Regions from separate parts of the Janthinobacterium sp. GW822-FHT07H10 genome, predicted to be linked through region 1. Evidence: predicted binding sites of a transcription regulator. Region 1 holds the regulator's gene; each other region holds the start of a gene.
What was found. The regulator LexA, encoded in region 1, represses DNA repair genes until DNA is damaged. The targets are predictions, from matches to a motif close to ACTGTATNNNNATACAGT.

Region 2: the regulator LexA is predicted to act here: its motif matches at 2,417-2,434, upstream of imuA (translesion DNA synthesis-associated protein ImuA).
Region 3: the regulator LexA is predicted to act here: its motif matches at 2,744-2,761, upstream of AC1RDJ_RS10375 (putative DNA modification/repair radical SAM protein).
Region 4: the regulator LexA is predicted to act here: its motif matches at 2,090-2,107, upstream of imuA (translesion DNA synthesis-associated protein ImuA).

The regions. Positions count from the first base shown of each region.
Region 1 covers NZ_JBXAKS010000008.1:191,724-196,423, reverse strand. The annotation lists gene AC1RDJ_RS19075 (zinc dependent phospholipase C family protein) at 1-1,731, opposite strand, end outside; gene lexA (transcriptional repressor LexA) at 1,982-2,617, shown strand; gene AC1RDJ_RS19065 (cystathionine gamma-synthase family protein) at 2,703-3,944, opposite strand; gene purF (amidophosphoribosyltransferase) at 4,014-4,700, opposite strand, start outside.
Region 2 covers NZ_JBXAKS010000008.1:59,308-64,007, forward strand. The annotation lists gene AC1RDJ_RS18480 (GNAT family N-acetyltransferase) at 1-905, shown strand, start outside; gene AC1RDJ_RS18485 (putative Na+/H+ antiporter) at 983-2,248, opposite strand; gene imuA (translesion DNA synthesis-associated protein ImuA) at 2,465-3,175, shown strand; gene AC1RDJ_RS18495 (Y-family DNA polymerase) at 3,105-4,592, shown strand.
Region 3 covers NZ_JBXAKS010000003.1:573,513-578,212, forward strand. The annotation lists gene AC1RDJ_RS10365 (bile acid:sodium symporter family protein) at 1-78, shown strand, start outside; gene AC1RDJ_RS10370 (UdgX family uracil-DNA binding protein) at 30-1,499, opposite strand; gene AC1RDJ_RS10375 (putative DNA modification/repair radical SAM protein) at 1,496-2,728, opposite strand; gene modA (molybdate ABC transporter substrate-binding protein) at 2,870-3,628, shown strand; gene modB (molybdate ABC transporter permease subunit) at 3,645-4,316, shown strand; gene AC1RDJ_RS10390 (sulfate/molybdate ABC transporter ATP-binding protein) at 4,322-4,700, shown strand, end outside.
Region 4 covers NZ_JBXAKS010000005.1:370,989-375,688, reverse strand. The annotation lists gene AC1RDJ_RS14960 (serine hydrolase domain-containing protein) at 89-1,414, shown strand; gene imuA (translesion DNA synthesis-associated protein ImuA) at 2,199-2,888, shown strand; gene AC1RDJ_RS14950 (Y-family DNA polymerase) at 2,905-4,290, shown strand; gene AC1RDJ_RS14945 (error-prone DNA polymerase) at 4,293-4,700, shown strand, end outside.

The sequences.
Region 1 (4,700 bases):
ATAGTCGTTCAGGGCGGCATCGTCCATGTCCTTGCTGAACAGCGCCAGGATATCCTGCAATTCGCGCGGCAGCAGGCGGTCGAAGATTTCCGCCACCAGGCGGTCCTTGGCGCTGGCAATCTGCTCGTCGCGCCAGGCGCGGATCTCGGAAGGCGTCGGCAAGCCGAGCAGGTCCCCGGCAAACGCCAGGTCCTCGGCCAGCTTGAGCGCCCGGTCCACCGCCCAGACCACATTCCTGGCGCCGTCGCGCAGCTCGCACCCGGACAGCTCCTGCGCCACACCGAGAATACTCATGTGATAGCAATCGAACCAGCGCGACAACGGCTCGGTCGCGCTGGCCGCCCGGTCCGTGGAATTGAGCAATGACTGGCTCGTCGCCTTCACATATTCGCGCATGGCAACATCGACATCATTGCGCCAGCCCATCAGCGGCCCCTTGATCGGCGACGTGTTCTGCCCCATGCGCTGGCTGAAATCAATGGCGGCATTGCTGACGATCTGCACCAGCTTTTGCGATGCCACCGCAGCATCGCGCACGGCGATGCTGGCCTGCAACAGCTGCTGCCGCTTGGCCGCCAGCTTGCCATTGAGCGAGCCCAGGGCCGCATTGACCGAGCCATTGATGGAGTCGATCACATCGTTTGCCTTTTGACATGCATGATAGCCGAACGGATCCTGCCATTTTTTCGGGCAACTTGCCTTGCGGCGCAACTCGCTTTCCTTGCTGGAAATCTGCAGGTGCAGCTGGAGTATCTCCTGCTCGACACTGAACACGGTCTGCGTGGCCTTCTTCACGCCGCTGAACAGGGCATCGTCAAGATGCTGCGTGGCATTGACCAGATCGTTTGCCAGGGACTGGATGCGGTCCTCGCCCGCCTGTACCTTGGGGATGATGACATTGGCCTTGTCGATGATCTTTTGCGCGTCGTTCGACGACAGCGCCACGCCCCAGTTCGACGCAAACAGCCGCACGACCGCGACGTCGAGCTGGTTCCAAGCAGGATTGACCACCATCGCGTCGATGGATTTGCGGTAGGCATGGTAGGCCGCCAAATGCCGTCCATACTTGCCGCGGCTGTATTGCTCCTGCACCGTATCGTTGAGCACCAGCGTGTCGCGCACAAACGTGCCGAATGCATCGCTGGGCTTGATCAAGGCGCGCACGGCGCCAAGCTGCCTGCCCGTGTGGTCGCGCAACGGCGGCGTCAGCCTCCCGATAAAGCCCTCGAGCGCAATATGCCGCTGCTCCACCAGCGTTTCATCGGCCAGGTCAAAGATGTCTCCCGCATACTGATTGACATACGTATGGGCGAACATGTCGGCCGAGGCATGCCCCAGGTAGCCATAGGCGTATGCCGTGCCCGCGGCGTTGCCCCTGGCGCTGTTGAGCAGGAAGCGCAGCCAGTCGTTGGTCTTCCAGCCGTCTTCGATGCCGGGATGGACGATGGTTTGCCCGACGAGAATGTCCGGCGCCGAGTCGGGACCTATATTCCCCAGCAAGAACTCCGTCTGGTTCGCCAGGATGGCGCTGCGCACATGCGCGGGCACTTCGAGGGTGACGGGCTTTCCCTGCAATACAATAGTGATCTTGCCATCGTCCGCCAGATCGTTGATGACCTGCTGCCCCACCCAGACATGCGTGCCCAGGGTAAAGGCGCACGCATTCCCGGCAAACAAGATGCCCAGCAAGCCAGCCAGCAAGGTGAAACGCTTACCACATCGGTCGATCATGGAATCCTTTTATAGTTTTACGGATGAAGAGAGGCACACATGGCCCGGATGCCACATTGCCAAAAAAATATCATGCGCATACTAGCAGAGAAAATTGCAAATTGGCAATAAATTGAAGTGATCGCGCCAGGAACAAGCCGATCGTTGAATTATTTTGCGAAATGGTGAAATTGGGCTTGCATAGTCGGCGATACTGTACAAAAATACAGACTGTTCATATAGACAGCATTTTAGTATGCACCCACCGCTCATGATCAAGCTGACAGCACGACAAGAACAAATCCTGAACCTGATCAAGGACGCGATTGAAAATACGGGCTTTCCTCCCACCCGCGCCGAGATTGCCAATGAATTGGGTTTTAAATCGGCCAATGCGGCCGAAGAGCATTTGCAGGCCCTGGCCCGCAAGGGCGCGATCGAGATTTCGCCAGGCACGTCGCGCGGCATCCGCCTGATCGGCGCGGCGGCCGAAACGCTGCCATCGAAGGTGCCGGCAGCGCTGCTGATGTCGCTACCGCTGATCGGCCGCGTGGCGGCCGGTTCGCCCATCCTGGCACAGGAAAACCTGGAAGCGAGCTACAACGTCGACCCTGCCCTGTTCTCGGCCAAGCCCGACTTCCTGCTGAAGGTGCGCGGCTGGTCCATGCGCGACGCCGGCATCATGGATGGCGACTTGTTGGCAGTCAAGAAGGTCGACAGCGCCAAGAATGGCCAGATCGTCGTCGCCCGCATCGGCGACGAAGTCACCGTCAAGCGCTACAAGAAGACGGGCTCCGTCATCGAACTGCTGCCGGAAAACCCCGATTTCAAGGTCATTACCGTGTCGCCGGAAGACGAATTCGCCCTGGAAGGGCTGGCAGTTGGCTTGATGCGCAGCTGGCATTGATTTTTCCTGGCAGCTGTCGCACGTAAAACGCAAAAAGGGCCGCAACAGTCATGCTGTTGCGGCCCTTTTTTATCGCCCGGGCGTTTTATGCCTCCAGCGCATTACGGAAATCCTCGAGCAGGTCCGCCTCGTCCTCGATGCCGACGGAGACGCGGATCAGCGATTCGGCGATGCCCATGCTGGCGCGGCGCTCGGCGCCCATCTCGTAAAAGATCGTGTGGGCAACGGGAATGACGAGGGTGCGCGTGTCACCGAGGTTGCTGGCCGGGATAGCCAGGTTCAGGCGATTGAGGAAATCGAAGCAGTCGATGCCGTCTTTCAACTCAAAGCTGAACAGGGAGCCATAGCTGCGGAACAAGTCCGTTGCCAGCGCGTGCTGCGGATGCGAGGCCAAGCCCGGATAATGCACGGCAGCCACGCGTGGATCCGCCTGCAGCATGGTCGCCAGCGCCAGGGCGTTGGAGCAGGTACGGTCCATGCGCAGGGCCATGGTTTCCGCGCCGACGGCGATATGGTGCGCCGCTTCCGGTCCCAGCGAGGCGCCGAAGTCGCGCAAGGCCTTGGCGCGGATTTGCGCGATGCCCCACTGGGCCGGCGCCGCCTTTTTATAATTGTCAAAGATGTTCGGATATTGCGTCCAGTCGAACACGCCCGTGTCCGTCAAGCTGCCGCCCAGTGCATTGCCGTGGCCGCCGATGGACTTGGTCAGCGCATTGACCACCAGGCCCGCGCCCACGGCTTTCGGGCGGAACAAATACGGCGTCGTCATGGTGTTGTCGACGATATACAGGATGCCTTTTTCGCGGCACAACTCGCCGATCTTCGCCAGGTCGGCGATCTGCGTGCGCGGATTGGCGATGGTTTCGACAAACACGATGCGCGTGGCCGGCGTGATGGCGGCCGCCACGTTGGCCACATCGGTGGCGTCGACGAACGACACGGCCATGCCCTGCCCCGTCACCGTCTGCCACAGGCTGTTGGTGTTGCCGAATAGAAAAGCCGACGACACGACGTGGTCGCCCGCGCGCAGCAGCGCCTGCACGACGGCGCCGATGGCGCCCATGCCGGTGGCGAAGCACAGCGTGGCCACGCCGTCTTCCATCTTGTTGACCTTGTCTTCCAGCGCGGAAACGGTCGGATTGCCCTGGCGGCCGTAGCGGAAGCCGGGCTCCTTGCCCTGGAACACGGAAGCGAGCTGGCGCGCATCGCCGTAGCCGAACGCGACGGACGTGTGCACGGGCTTGTGCAGCGAACCGTGTTCGATGCCCTTGCGACGGTCGTTATGCAGGATGGTGGTGGTAAAGCCGTAAGTCTTGTTGTCGCTCATGGTCGGGTGGTGCGCAAGGCAGTGAAAAAGTCAGACAAAAAAAAGCCCGGCGCAGGCCGGGCTGGACGATTATGCTTCCGTCGTCGCCAGGTTCAGGTTCAGCTGGGAACGTGGCGTATCCTCGGGCGCTGCCGCCTTCGGATGGTGGCGCGCGTACTCCAGGCGGTCCAGGTATTCCTGCGACACGTCGCCCGTCACGTACACGCCATCGAAGCACGACGCCTCGAAACTGGTCAGGGCCGGGTTGACGTCGGCAATCGCCTGCTTCAGCGCACCGATATCCTGGTACACCAGGTAATCGGCCGTGATTTCGCGGCACACTTCTTCCGTCGTGCGGCCATAGGCGATCAGCTCGTCGCGCGTCGGCATGTCGATGCCGTACACGTTCGGGTAAATCACCGGAGGCGCGGCCGAGGCGAAGATGACTTTCGTCGCGCCCGCTTCGCGCGCCATCTGCACGATTTCACGGCTGGTGGTGCCGCGCACGATGGAATCGTCGACCAGCAGCACGACCTTGTCCTTGAACTCGGACGGGATCGCGTTGAGCTTCTGGCGCACGGATTTCTTGCGCGCCGCCTGGCCCGGCATGATGAAGGTGCGGCCGATGTAGCGGTTCTTGATGAAGCCTTCGCGGTACTCGATGTTCAGCGCCATGGCCAGCTGGATGGCGGCCGGACGCGAGGAATCGGGGATCGGCATGACCACGTCGATATGCACGCCGGGCAATTCGGTGCGGATCTTTTCGGCCAGGTATTC
Region 2 (4,700 bases), 130 kb from region 1:
ATATCGACTGGCAACTCGATGATCCTTTGAGCCTGGTCAATGTCGTCGATGTGTTCGACATCGAGGAAGTGCCGCGCATGGCGTATGCTGCCCAATTGCGGGCGGAAATCGATCATTTCCACTATTACTCCGTGCTGTCGGACGATCCGCAGCTGGACCGCGTGAATGCCATCTTTTGCCGCTACCTGGTGGCCCACCGTTCCATGCATATCGCCGCAGGCGCCTTCTGGCGTCCCACCGTGGGTCGCCACGGCAGCGGCATGCCGGCAGCCAACGATGCCACCATGGCCGAAGACGAGGGCCAGGCGGGCTTGCTGTCGCATGCCCCGCTCAGGCTGGTGCCCGGCGAACTGCTGGGTGACGAGGCGAAGAACCGCATGGCGAAATTGCTGTTCGCCACCAGCTATCTCGAGTACTGCTCGTTCGGCAATAAATTGAATCTGCAATTCGTCGAACTGCAGCGGCGGCAGAATATCGAGCCCTACCTGGCGCATATCCATGGCTTGCACGACGAGGACGAGCGCTTCATCGGCTTTTTCACGGCCGCGACGATGGCCGAGTTCCAGGCCTGCGGCGCCGTCTCGTATTACCGCGATGACATGAAGGCGCTCGATGACGCCTATGACGAATTCGTGCTCGCGCATGCGCGCGCCGACGATTGCTTCGTCAGCAGCCTGGCCATCGACGAGAAATACCGGGGGCAGGGCTTGTTCAAGCAGATGTTCAATGAAATCCGCGACCTGGCCGGCCGCAAGGGCTGCGCGCGGATCACCCTGACGGTGTGGGAAAAGAGCGAAGCCTTGCAAGTGTACCTGCACAAGGGTTTTCGCAGCGTGGGCACGTTCGACTATGCGTACAGCCTGTTCTACGACCGCCTGCACTTCCTCGTATATGAGGGAAACTGAGGAGGGAAACTGAGGAAGGAAACTGAGGAAGGAACAGCGGGGAACAGGGGCGGCTGGCGGCCGCCCCTTGACGAGACTTACAGGGCCAGGAAGGCGAGGGCCGCCACGGCCGTCGGCAGCAGGGCGCCGGCCAGCAGGCCGACGGCGCCGATCGATTCATCCTTGAAGCCGCGGCGCAGCAGGGCCACGCCAGCCGGGTTCGGCGCATTGGCGATGACGGTCAGGCCGCCGCCGGCCACGGCGCCCGCCACCAGCATGTATTTCGCTTCGTCCGTCATGCCGACGATCAGCGAACCGAGGTAGGTCAGGGCGGCATTGTCGGTGATCGCCGTCAAACCGAGGGCGCCGAAGAACAGGGCCAGCGGTTTCAGGCTGGAAACGATGGGCTGCAGCCACCATTGCTGCATGCCGCCCAGCACCACCAGGCCGCCGAGGAAGAAGCCGACCAATAAACCTTCCTTCAGGATCAGCGGGCTTTGATAGCGCTCATAGGCCTGCACGAAGCCGAGGAAGAACAGGAACAGGCCGATGAACAGCACCGGATGGTGCGCCAGCGCCACCACGCCAGCGAGCACGATCATGTGCACGAGGCTGATGGCCAGCGGCACTTTCGGCGCTTCCACTTCACCGGATTTCGGCTTGATGTCGGACGTGTTGCTATGCAGGTATTTGCGCAGCAGGATGCTCACGCCCGTGGCGTTGACCAGCACGGCGATGGCCGCTTTCCAGCCGAAATGGCTGGCCATGAAGGCGCTGTCCCAGTTCCAGGTGGTGGCGACCATCAGCACGGGCGGCGCCGCGTACGAGGTCAAGGTGCCGCCGATGGAAACGTTGACGAAGAGCACACCCAGCGCGCCGTATTTCAGCCATTCAGGGATGCCCGGGCGAAAGATTTGCGGCGCCAGCATCAGCGCGGCCAGGGTCATGGCGGCCGGTTCCGTGATCATCGAGCCCGTCAGGGGCACGAGGGCCAGGCCCAGCCAGACGAGGGCCAGTTCCGTACGCAGCGGCATCACGCGCGCCACGCCTTTCAGCAGGCGCTGCACGGCGTCGAGCACGGGGCGCGAGGCGGCCACCACCATGACGACAAAGACGAACAGTGGCTCCGTATACTGGCGCGACTCGGCATATTCGATGGCCGCATCGCCGCCCGAGACAAAGGCCATGATGATGATCAAGATGAAGGCCCAGAAGCCGAACACAACTTCTACTTCGCCCAGCAGGTGCAGCAAGCCCGCATGGCGCGGATGGCGGTTTGCCAAGGTTTCAAACGACTTGGCGGCGAAGGTGTGGATGAGCGCAAGGCCGAAGACGATCGCGCTGATGAGTTGGATGGTGGTCAAATGAGTTTCCTTATGGACGGAGGATGCCGACTGGTACGTTGCCAGACGGTAAGGAGAGTGCTTATGGTACAGCAATCGATGCCCAGAACGGGTTTTTTCGGACGTGGCGGAGCGGCCCTGGCAGCGGCAATGCGCAGATAAGCCTTGCCAAAAGCGGGACTGGATAGTACTGTATATGCATACAGTATTCATCTTCCTCTTTCTTCATATTAAATCATGCAACATTCCGAATTGATGGCGTCGCCGGAAGCCTTGCACCCGTCCCTGTGGCGCGCCTCGCAGCTGGGACAGGCGGCCACGCGCTGCCTGGACACGGGCTTTGCCGCGCTGTCCGCGCAGCTGCCCGGCGGCGGCTGGCCTGGCGGCAGCCTGATCGATTTATTGGTGCAGCAGCCGGGCAGCGGCGAATTGCGCCTGCTGGCGCCCGCGCTGGCCCAGTTGCGTGATCTGCCCATCGTGCTGTTGCAGCCGCCCCATCCGCCGCAGGCGCTGGCCTTGGCCGCGCAAGGCCTGGCGCCGTCGCAATTGCTGTGGCTGCGCAGCGCCGGCAGCAAGGATGCCTTGTGGGCGGCGGAAAACATCTTGCGCAGCGGCAGTTGCGGCGCCCTGTTGTTCTGGCAGACGCACGTGCGCGGCGACAGCCTGCGCCGGCTGCACCTGGCGGCGCAAGGCGGCCATACCCTGTTCTGCATGCTGCGCCCGCTGCATGGCGCGCAGGATGCGTCGCCGGCGCCGTTGCGCCTGTCCGTGCGGCCGGCCGCCGGCGGCATCGAGATCGGCTTCATCAAGCGCCGGGGACCGCAGCGCGATGCGCCGCTGTTCCTGCCCCTGCAACCTCCTTCTGTACTGCTACGCCATGCGACTCTGGATCGGCCTTTGCCTGCCCCGGCTCCCGCTCGAAGTGTTTTGCCCGCGCTGGTCGGCTGACATTCTCGGCGTGGTGCTGGAGCAGGAGCAAGTGATGGCCGTGTCGCCGCTGGCGCGGGCCGCCGGCATCCGGCCCGGCATGCGCCGCGCGGGCGCGCTGATGCTGGCGCCGCAGGCGCGCCTGCACGAACGCTCGCCCGAACGGGAAGCGCTGGCCCTGCAAGAGGTGGCGTTGGCGCTGCTGCAATATTCGCCGCTGGTGGCGCAGGGCGAGGAAGCGACCCTGCTGGTCGACGCGGGCGCCAGCCTGCGCCTGTTTGGTGGCGTGCGCGCCCTGTGCCGGCAGATCGCGGCCAGCTTGCGTGCGCTCGGCTACACGGCCCAGCTATCGTGCGCGCCCACGGCGCGCGGCGCCTGGCTGCTGGCGCGCGCCGGTACGCGCCGGGGCCGGGTGCTGGGCATGGAGAGCCTCGTGCGCCGCCTCGACCGCCTGCCGTGCGCCTGGCTGCCGCCCGCGCGCCCCTGGCTCGACTGGCTGGACGGCATCGGCTGCCGCACCCTGGGGCAGTTGCGCCAGTTGCCCCGGCCCGGCCTGCAGCGCCGCTGCGGCGCGGCCCTGCTCGACATGCTCGACGATGCGCATGGAGACGGCACGGAACTGTTCGTCTGGCTGGAAGCGCCGCCCACGTTTCGCGCCAGCCTGGAGTTGTTCGACCGCGTGGAACACGCTGACGCGCTGTTGTTCGGCGCGCGCCGCCTGCTGCAGCAAATGACGGGCTGGCTATGCGCGCGGCAATTTGCCGTCGAACGCATCGCGCTGCTGCTGGCGCACGAGCGGGGCCGGGTGGCGCGCCCGCCCACCGTCATCGAGCTGGCCCTGGGCGAGGCCGTCTGGCGCGACGAGCATTTGTTGCGCTTGCTCAAGGAGCGTCTGGCGCAGCTGGTACTGGATGCGCCCGTGATCGGCCTGACCCTGGAGGCGCTGCAAGTGCAGCCGATGGCGCCGCCCAGCGCCACCCTGTTTCCCGAGCCGGGCGGCACGCCGCAGGAGCGCCAGCGCCTGATGGAATTGCTGGTGGCGCGCCTGGGCGCAGAAAATGTCTTGCAGGCATCACCGCGCGCCGATTACCGCCCCGAGGCAGCCAACCAGTGGCTGCCGCTGCCGGCCAAGCCCATTGCAAGAAGCGCGGTGCCGGACTTGCCGCCCGGCTTGTCCGGCATGCCCCGTCCCGGCTGGCTGCTGGCCCAGCCCATCGCCCTGCTGATGCGCGAGCACCGGCCATTCTATGGTTCACCGCTGAAAATGGTCTCCGTGGCCGAACGCATCGAGGCGGGCTGGTGGGGGCAGTCGCAGGCGCGCGATTATTTCATTGCGGAAGGACGCGACCACGCCCATTACTGGGTCTACCGCGAACGCATCGCCGGCGGCGGCGAAGATGCCGCACCGCGCTGGTTCCTGCATGGCTTGTTTGGCTGAGCGGGTGGCGCGGCGCAGGCAGGGCAAGCCGCCGCATGCGCTGCCCTGCTGAAATGGCCGTGCTTGGCTATACTGGCTGCCCGGCGTCGCGTCTTTCATATCAATAAA
Region 3 (4,700 bases), on a different contig from region 1:
CTGATGATCTGCGCCGTGATCGCGCAACGCTATGCGCGGCGCGACGAGGGGCAGGAAGTGCCGGCCTCGACGCTGTGATGGCTATCCTGCCCTAGCAGCAGCGCCTGCCGCAGCCCCGCCACGATCACTGCGTAAGCCTGGCGCCGGCTTGCCGCATCGGGCGCGCGCAGCACATACGCTGGGTGATATACGGTAATCACCCAGCGCCCGTCGTGCAAGACGGGCGTGCCGATCAGCGGTGTCATGCTCGCCGCGCCATCTTGCAATAGCGCCTTCAATGCCGTGCTGCCCAGCGCTACGATCACCTGCGGTTTCACGCTGGCCAGTTCCTTTTCCAGCCAGCCATGGCAGGCGAGGATTTCGCGCTGCGTGGGCGTCTTGTGCAGGCGGCGCTTGCCGCGCGGTTCCCACTTGAAATGCTTGACAGCATTGGTCAGATACACGCTGTCGCGCGCCATGCCCGCTTCATGCATGGCTTGCTGCAGCAGCGCGCCGGCCGGGCCGACAAACGGCAGGCCCGCCAGGTCTTCCTGGTCGCCCGGCTGCTCGCCGATGAGCATGATGCGCGCCTGTTCCGGCCCCGTGCCGGGCACGGCTTGCGTGGCGGTCTTCCACAATTCGCAGCGGCGGCACCGGTCCAGGGTGGTGGGCAGGTCGCGCGCGGGCTGGGCGCGTTCGGCGGAGATCGGGATCATGGTCGCGCCGCTGCGCTGGCCCACGCTCGCCGTCTGGCCCGTGCGCCGTTCGCCGTTGGCGGCGCCGCTCAGCATGGCGGGCACGATGGCGCCTTCCGGCAGGTTCTTCCAGAAGCGCGAGGGGATATGGCTGTGCAGCAAGCCGGCATTCACGCGCGCGGGGTTGAAGATGCTGCGGTAGTAGGTCAGCCACAGGGCTTCGCCCGCATCGTCGATGTCGGCCGCGCCACGCAGCAGCGCCGGTCCCGCATGCAGGGTGGCGCCATCCCACAGCATGCTGGCCCGGGGCGTGGCGATCATCCAGCTGATGGCGCCCATGCGGCGCGCAAAGTGGCGCGCCACTTGCGGCAGCACCTCGTGCGCGGGCTCGAACCAGGCGACGAAGCGCGGCGCGCCAGCCGCTTCGTCGCGTTCCCTGAAGCGTACATAGGCATGCATGTCGTGTTCTTCGCGGCGCACGGCCTTGGCCATGGCGTGCAGGCGCGCGCCGTCCGCATCGGCGGGAGACAGTACGTCGTGCTGGCCCAGCTGCCAGCGCCACAGCACCTGGTACAGAAAGGCCCAGCGGTCGGCGGCGTTGAAACAGGCGGCCGCTTCCAGCAGTTCCACCAGCTGGCGCGGCAGGCGCAAGGCGGGCGCCGACATGACAGCGTCGGCAGGCGCAGGGGCGGACGAAAACAGGTCGCCATCGCCCGCTTGTGCGTGCCAGGCGACATCGGCAGGTGGCACTTTGCGCGCGATCAATTCGCGGGCGGCCGCGCGCCACTCGTCGAACGACTGCGCCAGCCGCGCCACGGCGTTCATGCCGCCTGCAATTCCGGCCACAAATGCATCTGCCGCGGCGCTTCCGCCATGGCCTGGCGCAGGTGTTCGGAAGCCGTGGTGTCGCGCGCGGGGAAATAATCGGCCGTGATGATGAAGGGCGCGATTTTCTTCATGCTGCAGCGCAGGCGCGACAGGTCGGCGTAGCGCACTTGCCGCAGCCGGCGCAGGTCGACGATGCGCTGTGCGTTGCGCAAGCCGATGCCGGGCACGCGCGCGATCATGTGCTGCGCCGCGCGGTTCAAGTCCAGCGGAAAATGTTCGCGGTGCGCCAGCGCCCACGCCAGCTTGGGGTCGATATCGAGCGCCAGGTTGCCGCCCGTTGCCGGCAGCAGTTCGCTGGCCTGGAAACCATAGCTGCGCAGCAAAAAATCGGCCTGGTACAGCCGGTGTTCGCGCAGCATCGGCGGCGGCGCCAGCGGCACGCTTTTCGGGCTGTCGGGGATGGGGCTGAAGGCCGAGTAGTACACGCGCTTGAGCTTGTAGCTGCCGTACAGGGTCTCGGCCGTGGAGAGGATCTGCTGGTCGTCGCTGGCGTCGGCGCCGACGATCATCTGCGTGCTTTGCCCGGCCGGCGCGAAGCGCGGCGACCTTGGTTCCTCTGCCTTTTCATCGAGCTTGCGGCGGATGGCGCCCATGGCCAGCTTGATCGTGTGCACGCTTTTTTCCGGCGCCAGTGCTTGCACGCTGTCCTGCGTCGGCAGTTCGATATTGACGCTGAGCCGGTCGGCATAGCGGCCCGCCTGCGCGATCAGGGCGGGATCGGCGTCGGGGATGGTTTTCAGGTGGATGTAGCCGCGGAACTGGTGCACTTCGCGCAGCTCGCGCGCCACCTGCACCAGCTGTTCCATCGTGTAGTCGGCCGACTGGATGATGCCGGAACTGAGGAACAGGCCGTCGATGTAGTTGCGCAGGTAAAAATCGGCCGTCAGCCTGACCACTTCGGCCACCGTAAACCGCGCGCGCGGCACGTTCGAGCTGCGGCGGTTGACGCAGTACTGGCAATCGTACAGGCAGTAATTGGTCAGCAGTATTTTCAGCAGGGAGACGCAGCGCCCGTCCGGCGTGTAGCTGTGGCAGATGCCCATGCCCGAGGTGGCGCCAAAGCCGTCCTTGCCGATGGAGTCGCGCTTGGGCGCGCCACTGCTGGCGCAGGACGCGTCGTACTTGGCTGCGTCGGCCAGGATTTCCAGCTTGTCCGTCAATTCCATGGCTCACCTCGATATACTGTGTTTATATACAGTATATCAGGGAATGCATGCTGTGCTGTCTTGACTTGTGCGATGGCAGAACGTTATATATAAGTGTATATTACGCTCCTTGTTCACCGTTCACTTTACAAGGATACGACCATGCGCCTCACCCCTCTCGCCCAATTCTTCGGCGCCGCCCTGCTTGCCACCGTCGCCTCGTCCGCCCTGGCCGGCGAAGTGGTGGTCTCGGCCGCCGCCAGCCTGACGAATGCGTTCAAGGATGCGGCGCAGGGCTATGAGGCGCAGTATCCGGGCAGCAAAGTCTCGCTGAACTTCGCCGCCTCGGGCGTGCTGCTGCAGCAGATCGTCAAGGGCGCGCCCGTCGACGTGTTTGCCTCGGCCGACCAGGAAACCATGGATGCGGCGCAAAAGCAGGGCCTCGTATTGCCGGCCGACCGCCAGGATTTCGTCGGCAACAGCCTGGTGCTGATCGTGCCGCACGACAGCAAGCTCGGCATCAAGAGCCTGACGGACCTGACGCACAAGGGCGTGACCCGCGTCGCCATCGCCAACCCGGCCAGCGTGCCCGTTGGCCGCTATTCGGAAGGCGCGCTGAAGAAGGCCAAGCTGTGGGACGCCGTGCAGACCAAGGCCATCGGCACGCAAAACGTGCGCCAGTCGCTCGATTACGTGGCGCGCGGCGAAGTCGATGCGGGTTTCGTGTATGCCACCGACGCGGCCATCATGAAGGATAAAGTGAATGTGGTGCTGGAAGTGCCGCTGGACGCGCCCGTGCTGTACCCGATCGCCACCATCAAGGACAGCGCCAACCAGGCCGAGGCGAAGCGTTTCGTCAGCTATCTGCAGACGGCGCCGGCGCAAGCCATCCTCGCCAAGTACGGCTTCAAGAAACCATAGTTAGTCAAGTTCCCGCATGGATATCGCCTGGACCGCGCTGGCCCTGTCGCTGAAGGTGGCGGCGTGGGCCACGGCGCTCAATTTGTTGCTCGGCATCGGCACCGGCTATCTGCTGGCGCGTGCCCGCTTTCCTGGGCGTAACCTGCTCGATGCGCTGCTGACCTTGCCGATGGTGATGCCGCCCACCGTGCTCGGCTACTATTTACTGGTCTTGCTGGGCCGGCGCGGCACGCTCGGTATCTGGCTGCAGGATACCTTCGGCATCAACCTGATCTTCACCTGGCAAGGCGCCGTGATCGCCTCGACGGTGGTGGCCTTCCCCCTCGTCTTCAAGCCCGCGCGCGCCGCCTTCGAGGCCGTCGATGGCCAGCTCGAGCAGGCGGCCCGCGTGCTGGGCATCTCGGAGCTGGCGATTTTCTTCCGCGTCACCCTGCCGCTGGCGTGGCGCGGCATCCTGGCCGGCGTGCTGCTGGGTTTTGTGCGCGCGCTGGGCGAATTCGGCGCCACCCTGATGGTGGCTGGCAGCATTCCCGGCAAGACGCAGACCCTGTCGGTCGCCGTGTATGAAGCCGTGCAGGCGGGCCAGGACGATGCGGCCAACATGCTGGTGCTGATCACTTCCGTCGTCTGCATCGTGGTGCTGCTGGCCGCCGGCCGCCTGGCACCGGGACGCATCGCTCACAAATGACCGCCATGCAACTTGACCTCGACCTCCGCGCCACCTTGCGCTCCGGCAAACGCCGTTTCGACATGCACGTGCAGTGCACGTCCAGCAGCCAGCGCATCGCCATGTATGGCCCGTCCGGGGCCGGCAAGAGCATGACCCTGAAAGCCATTGCCGGCCTCTTCACCCCGGACGCAGGCCATATCCGCCTGAACGGGCGCACCCTGTTCGATTCCGCCGCCGGCATCAACCTGCCGCCGCAGCAGCGCAATGTCGCCTATCTGTTCCAGGACTACGCGCTGTTCCCGCACCTGACGGTGCGCCAGAACGTGGGCTTTGGCCTGGCGCGGGGCTGGTTCAATCCGCGCGCGCGCGAAAAGTTGCAGAAAGTCGAGCACTGGCTCGACG
Region 4 (4,700 bases), on a different contig from region 1:
CCTACTGGGAGTGGCGGCATGTAGCGGCCCCGCCCATGCGGGCGAGTCCGACATAGCCGCGCGTATCGCCGCCGGGCTCCGGCAGCGGGTGGACATCGCAGGCGAGCCGACGCAAACCTTCGATATCCAGCAGCGCCTGCGCCGCTATAAGGTCTCCAGCGTGAGCGTGGCGGTCATCCGCGACGGCAAGATCGCTTGGGCTGGCGTCTACCGGCAACCGTCCGCACCTGCGGCCGACACCGACACGCTGTATCAGGCCGCGTCCATCAGCAAGGGCGTGACCGGCGTGCTGGCGCAACGGCTGGCGGGCAGCAACAAGCTCCAGCTCGATAGTCCGGTGGACACCTGTCTGCGGCCGTGGCCCCTACCCGCCGGACAGCAAAGCCCCGAGCATCCGGTGACCTTGCGCAATTTGCTCAGCCACACCGCAGGGGCGACCGTATCCGGATTCCCCGGCTATCCACCGTCGCAGGCGATCCCTACGGACCTTCAGGTAATCAAGGGCGAGCCGCCGTCGCTCACGTCGGCGGTCGCCATCCAGACCATCCCGGGCGCCGCCTATGCGTATTCCGGCGGCGGCTACACCATCGCCCAAGTCGCCATGCAGCAATGTCTGCGCACGCCTTTTGCGGAGTTGATGCGCCAGCAAGTACTGCAGCCGCTGCGGATGCAGCGCAGCACATTCGCGCAGCCATTGCCGGCGGCAGAACACAACCGCGCGCGCGGCCACTACGCCGACGGCAGCGAAGTCGAAGGCGGGGCCTTCATCTATCCCGAACTGGCGGCCGCCGGCCTGTGGACTACGGCTAGCGACCTGGCGCGCTTCGCCATCGGTGTCCAGCGGTCGTGGAAAATCGGCACGGCCTTTCTGAGCACCACCGAGGCGCGCAATCTGCTGACGCCGGCGCTGAACAATTATGCGCAGGGCTTCTTCGTGGTCGGCGATGGCGAGCACAAACGCTTCATGCATTCCGGCGGCAACACCGGCTTCAAGAGCACCTATGCGATGTATCTCGACAGCGGCAACGGCGTTGTAGTCATGACCGACGGCGACAACGGTACCTATCTTGGCGGCGAGATCGTCAAGGCGGTGGCATCCGCCTACGACTGGCCCGACTTCAAACCTCGCCTGGCCCAAGCGGCGCCCCTGGACTTAGCAACGGCCACGCGCCACGTCGGCATCTACCAGCTCTACAACTTCGAGGGCCGTTTCACCAACCGCTACGAACTGCGCTTCGACGGCAAGGACTGGACGATGGTGATGCCTGACATTGGCGCCACCCGGCTGGTGCCGACCGGCAAATCCAGCCTGGTATCTCCCGAGACCGGCGACATCATCGAACTGACTCAGGATGGCGCCCAAGACCTGCTCTTAATCGGGGGGCGCAAGGCCCACCGCAGCCCGGATAGCTGAATCGGCAACGGTAGCGCCAACTCGGCAAGAGCGTGCGAGGGGGTGCTGGCAAGCTGCGATCACGACGTGCATCCAGACCTGCGCGCAGTGGTCGCCATGGTCGATGGCTGCATCGTAGCCAAGCGTTAGTACAACGGCGAGACCGCCGGCCCGTGGCATGACATCCGCCGTGTTGAGTTGAGCGTGGAGTTGCCAGATGATGGGACACCCCACCGCGAAACGGCGTGTTTCAGTCCGTTGGAATCTGCACGGAGATGATGTGCCAGTGCAGGAATTCATTGCCTTACTGGCTAGGCCTGAGGGCGACACCGGCCGCCGTTCGTGCAAATAGAATCAGCGGCCCCATAAAAATATCAAAGTGACACCATTGCAGATGCTTTAGGTAAGCTACAGTGCCAAACCATGGAGACACAACATGCTCAAATTTGCCAGGCCGGTTCAAGGCGCGTGAGTCTCAATTAGCTCTACTATCGCCCTATTTTTGTCGAGCTGTATTAGACGGTCGCAGAGAGCTAGCGAGGTCGCGAGAGCGAATGGCGTTCGTCCAATAGAACTGACATACCTAGATGTTCCTCAATGACGCGTCTCTCTTCGCACTTTCGTACCACTGTCTCTGTTAATTTTGACAACTCAAGAAATTCATGGACCTTGCAGTTTTTGATGTCCTCAGCATATACTGTGTTTATATACAGTAGTTTTGAAAATTATCAACGACCTCTAGCCAGACGCCATGCTTTTACCCTCCCTTCAACGTACCAGCTCTACCGCATTGGCTAACAGCCCCATGCTGCGTGACGTCTGGCGGGCAAGTGAACTGAGCCGAGGAACAACCAGCACGGTTACTACCGGTCATAGCATCTTGGATGGTGAGCTTCCTGGCAACGGTTGGCCTCAATCGACCTTCACGGAGTTGCTAGTTCAGCAAGCGGGTATCGGGGAAATGCACTTGTTGCGGCCAGTGCTGGCACAACTGTCGCAACATCGCCGGATCGCCCTGGTGCAGCCGCCGTACTTGCCCAACTCCGCCGCCTGCAAATTCATGGACCTGAGCTGCCCGAACCTGCTCTGGATACGCGCCCCCAGCACCGCCGATGCTCTCTGGTCCACCGAGCAGATCCTGCGCAACGGCAGTTGCGGTGCGGTATTGCTGTGGCAGACGAATATCCGCGACGAAGCACTGCGGCGCCTCAATCTGGCGGCGCAGACAACCGAAACGTTCTTCTGGCTGGTCCGGCCGATGAGTGCTGCGGCCGATGCGTCACCAGCGCCATTACGCCTGGCATTGCGCCCCGCCGCCGGCGGCATTTCCACTCACATCATTAAACGGCGTGGCCCACATCATGAGGCGCCACTCTTTATACCGCTGGCTGACATGCCGGCACGTCAACGATTTTTGGACGATCAAAATGCGGTTCTGGTTCAGCGTACACCTCCCACTGTTGCCTCTCGAATGCCTCAGGCCGCGCTGGTGTGAACCGGGGTCGTATGCGGTGGTCGAGAAGGGCAGCATCATTGCGGTCTCGCAGCATGCCTATGCCGAAGGGGTACGTATCGGCATGCGCCCTGGCGGCGTGGCGGCCGTCTCGCCAGATACCGTGATCCTGGAGCGCAGCCTTGAGCGCGAACTGATCATGAGCAATGCCGTCGCGCTCGCCCTCCTCCAGTTCACCCCGGAAGTGGCGCATGCCGGCGACTTCAGCCTGCTGCTGGACGTGACCGCCAGCTTGCGCCTATTTAACGGGCGAGCCGCCATCAGCCGATGCATTCGCGCTGCCCTACAAGCGCTTGGGGTGACCTCGCAGCTCGGCACGGCACCGACGGCCATGGGGGCCTGGCTACTCTCGCGCTGGCAACCGGCGAAACGCCAGATCATTCTGCGGCGCACCGTGCACATGCGCTCGCTAGAACGCCAGCTCGACCGCATGCCCTGCGTCTATCTGCCCAGCACGGCGAACCACCTGGAATGGCTAACAGACATTGGTGCGGATCATCTGGCGGCGCTACGACGCCTGCCCCGCCCTGGCATCCAGCGCAGGATGAACAGGCAAGTGCTCGATGAGCTCGACCGCGCCTATGGGCTCGCTCCTGAACTGTTTGAATGGATCGCCATTCCCGAAACTTTTTCAGCGCGCATCGAAACTTTTGACCGGATCGAACACGCCGATGCCCTGCTGGACGGCGCCACTGGCCTGCTGCAGCAATTTGTCGGATGGCTGGTCGCGCGTCAGCAGGCCGTGAGTGTTTTTGTTCTGCTGCTGGAGCACGAGCGCGGCAAGACCGCGATCCCGCCCACGCCGATCGAGATCGGATTGGCAGAGCCGACCTGGCGCGATGAACATCTGATTCGGCTACTGAAGGAGCGCCTGGCGCGCACGGAACTGGTTGCCCCGGTCATCGCCCTGCGCCTGGAAGCGCGCTTGCTCACCGCGATGGCGCCACCGACGCAAGATCTGTTTCCCGAACCAGGCGGCACCCCAGCCGACTACAAGCGTCTGCTGGAATTACTCAGTGCCCGTCTTGGCAGCGACAACGTCCTCTGCCCTGTCGAGCATCACGACCATCGGCCGGAGGAAAGCAATGCTTGGGCTGCCGCCACCGGAAAACACAAGGCGGCCAGCTCCGAGGATGAGGCTTTTGAGCGCCCGTTCTGGCTGCTACCTAAACCAATCCCGCTGCTGCTGCGCGGCGAACGTCCCTTCTATGGTTCCCCCCTAAAAGTGCTCAAGGGGCCGGAACGCATTGAGGCCGGCTGGTGGAACGATCAAATCGCGGCCCGCGACTATTACATCGCTCAAGGAAGCGATGCGACTTGCTACTGGATCTACCTGGAGCGTGTCGTTGACGGCCGCTGGTTTCTGCACGGGATGTTCGGCTGATCATGGTCCAGCCGCCAGTTTCCACGCTGCCGGACTATGCCGAGCTGCAGTGCATGAGCCATTACTCCTTTCTGCACGGCGCCTCTCCACCCGACCAGCTGGTGGCACGCGCGGCTCAGCTGGGATACCAGGCCATCGCCATGGCTGACGAATGTTCCCTGGCCGGCGTGGTCAAGGCGCATGTGGCGGCGAGGGAGTGGAACATCCACCTCATCATTGGCAGCCAGATGAGGGTGACACCGGAGGACGGCACCCCATCCTTCACTGTGCTGATCCTGGCCATGGACCGCGACGGCTATGGCAACTTGAGCGAACTCATTACCGCTGCGCGCACGCGCGCCGACAAGGGAAGTTACCTGGTGTGGCCACGCGACATTGCCAACCCCACCGCCCCTCTCGCCCACTTAAAA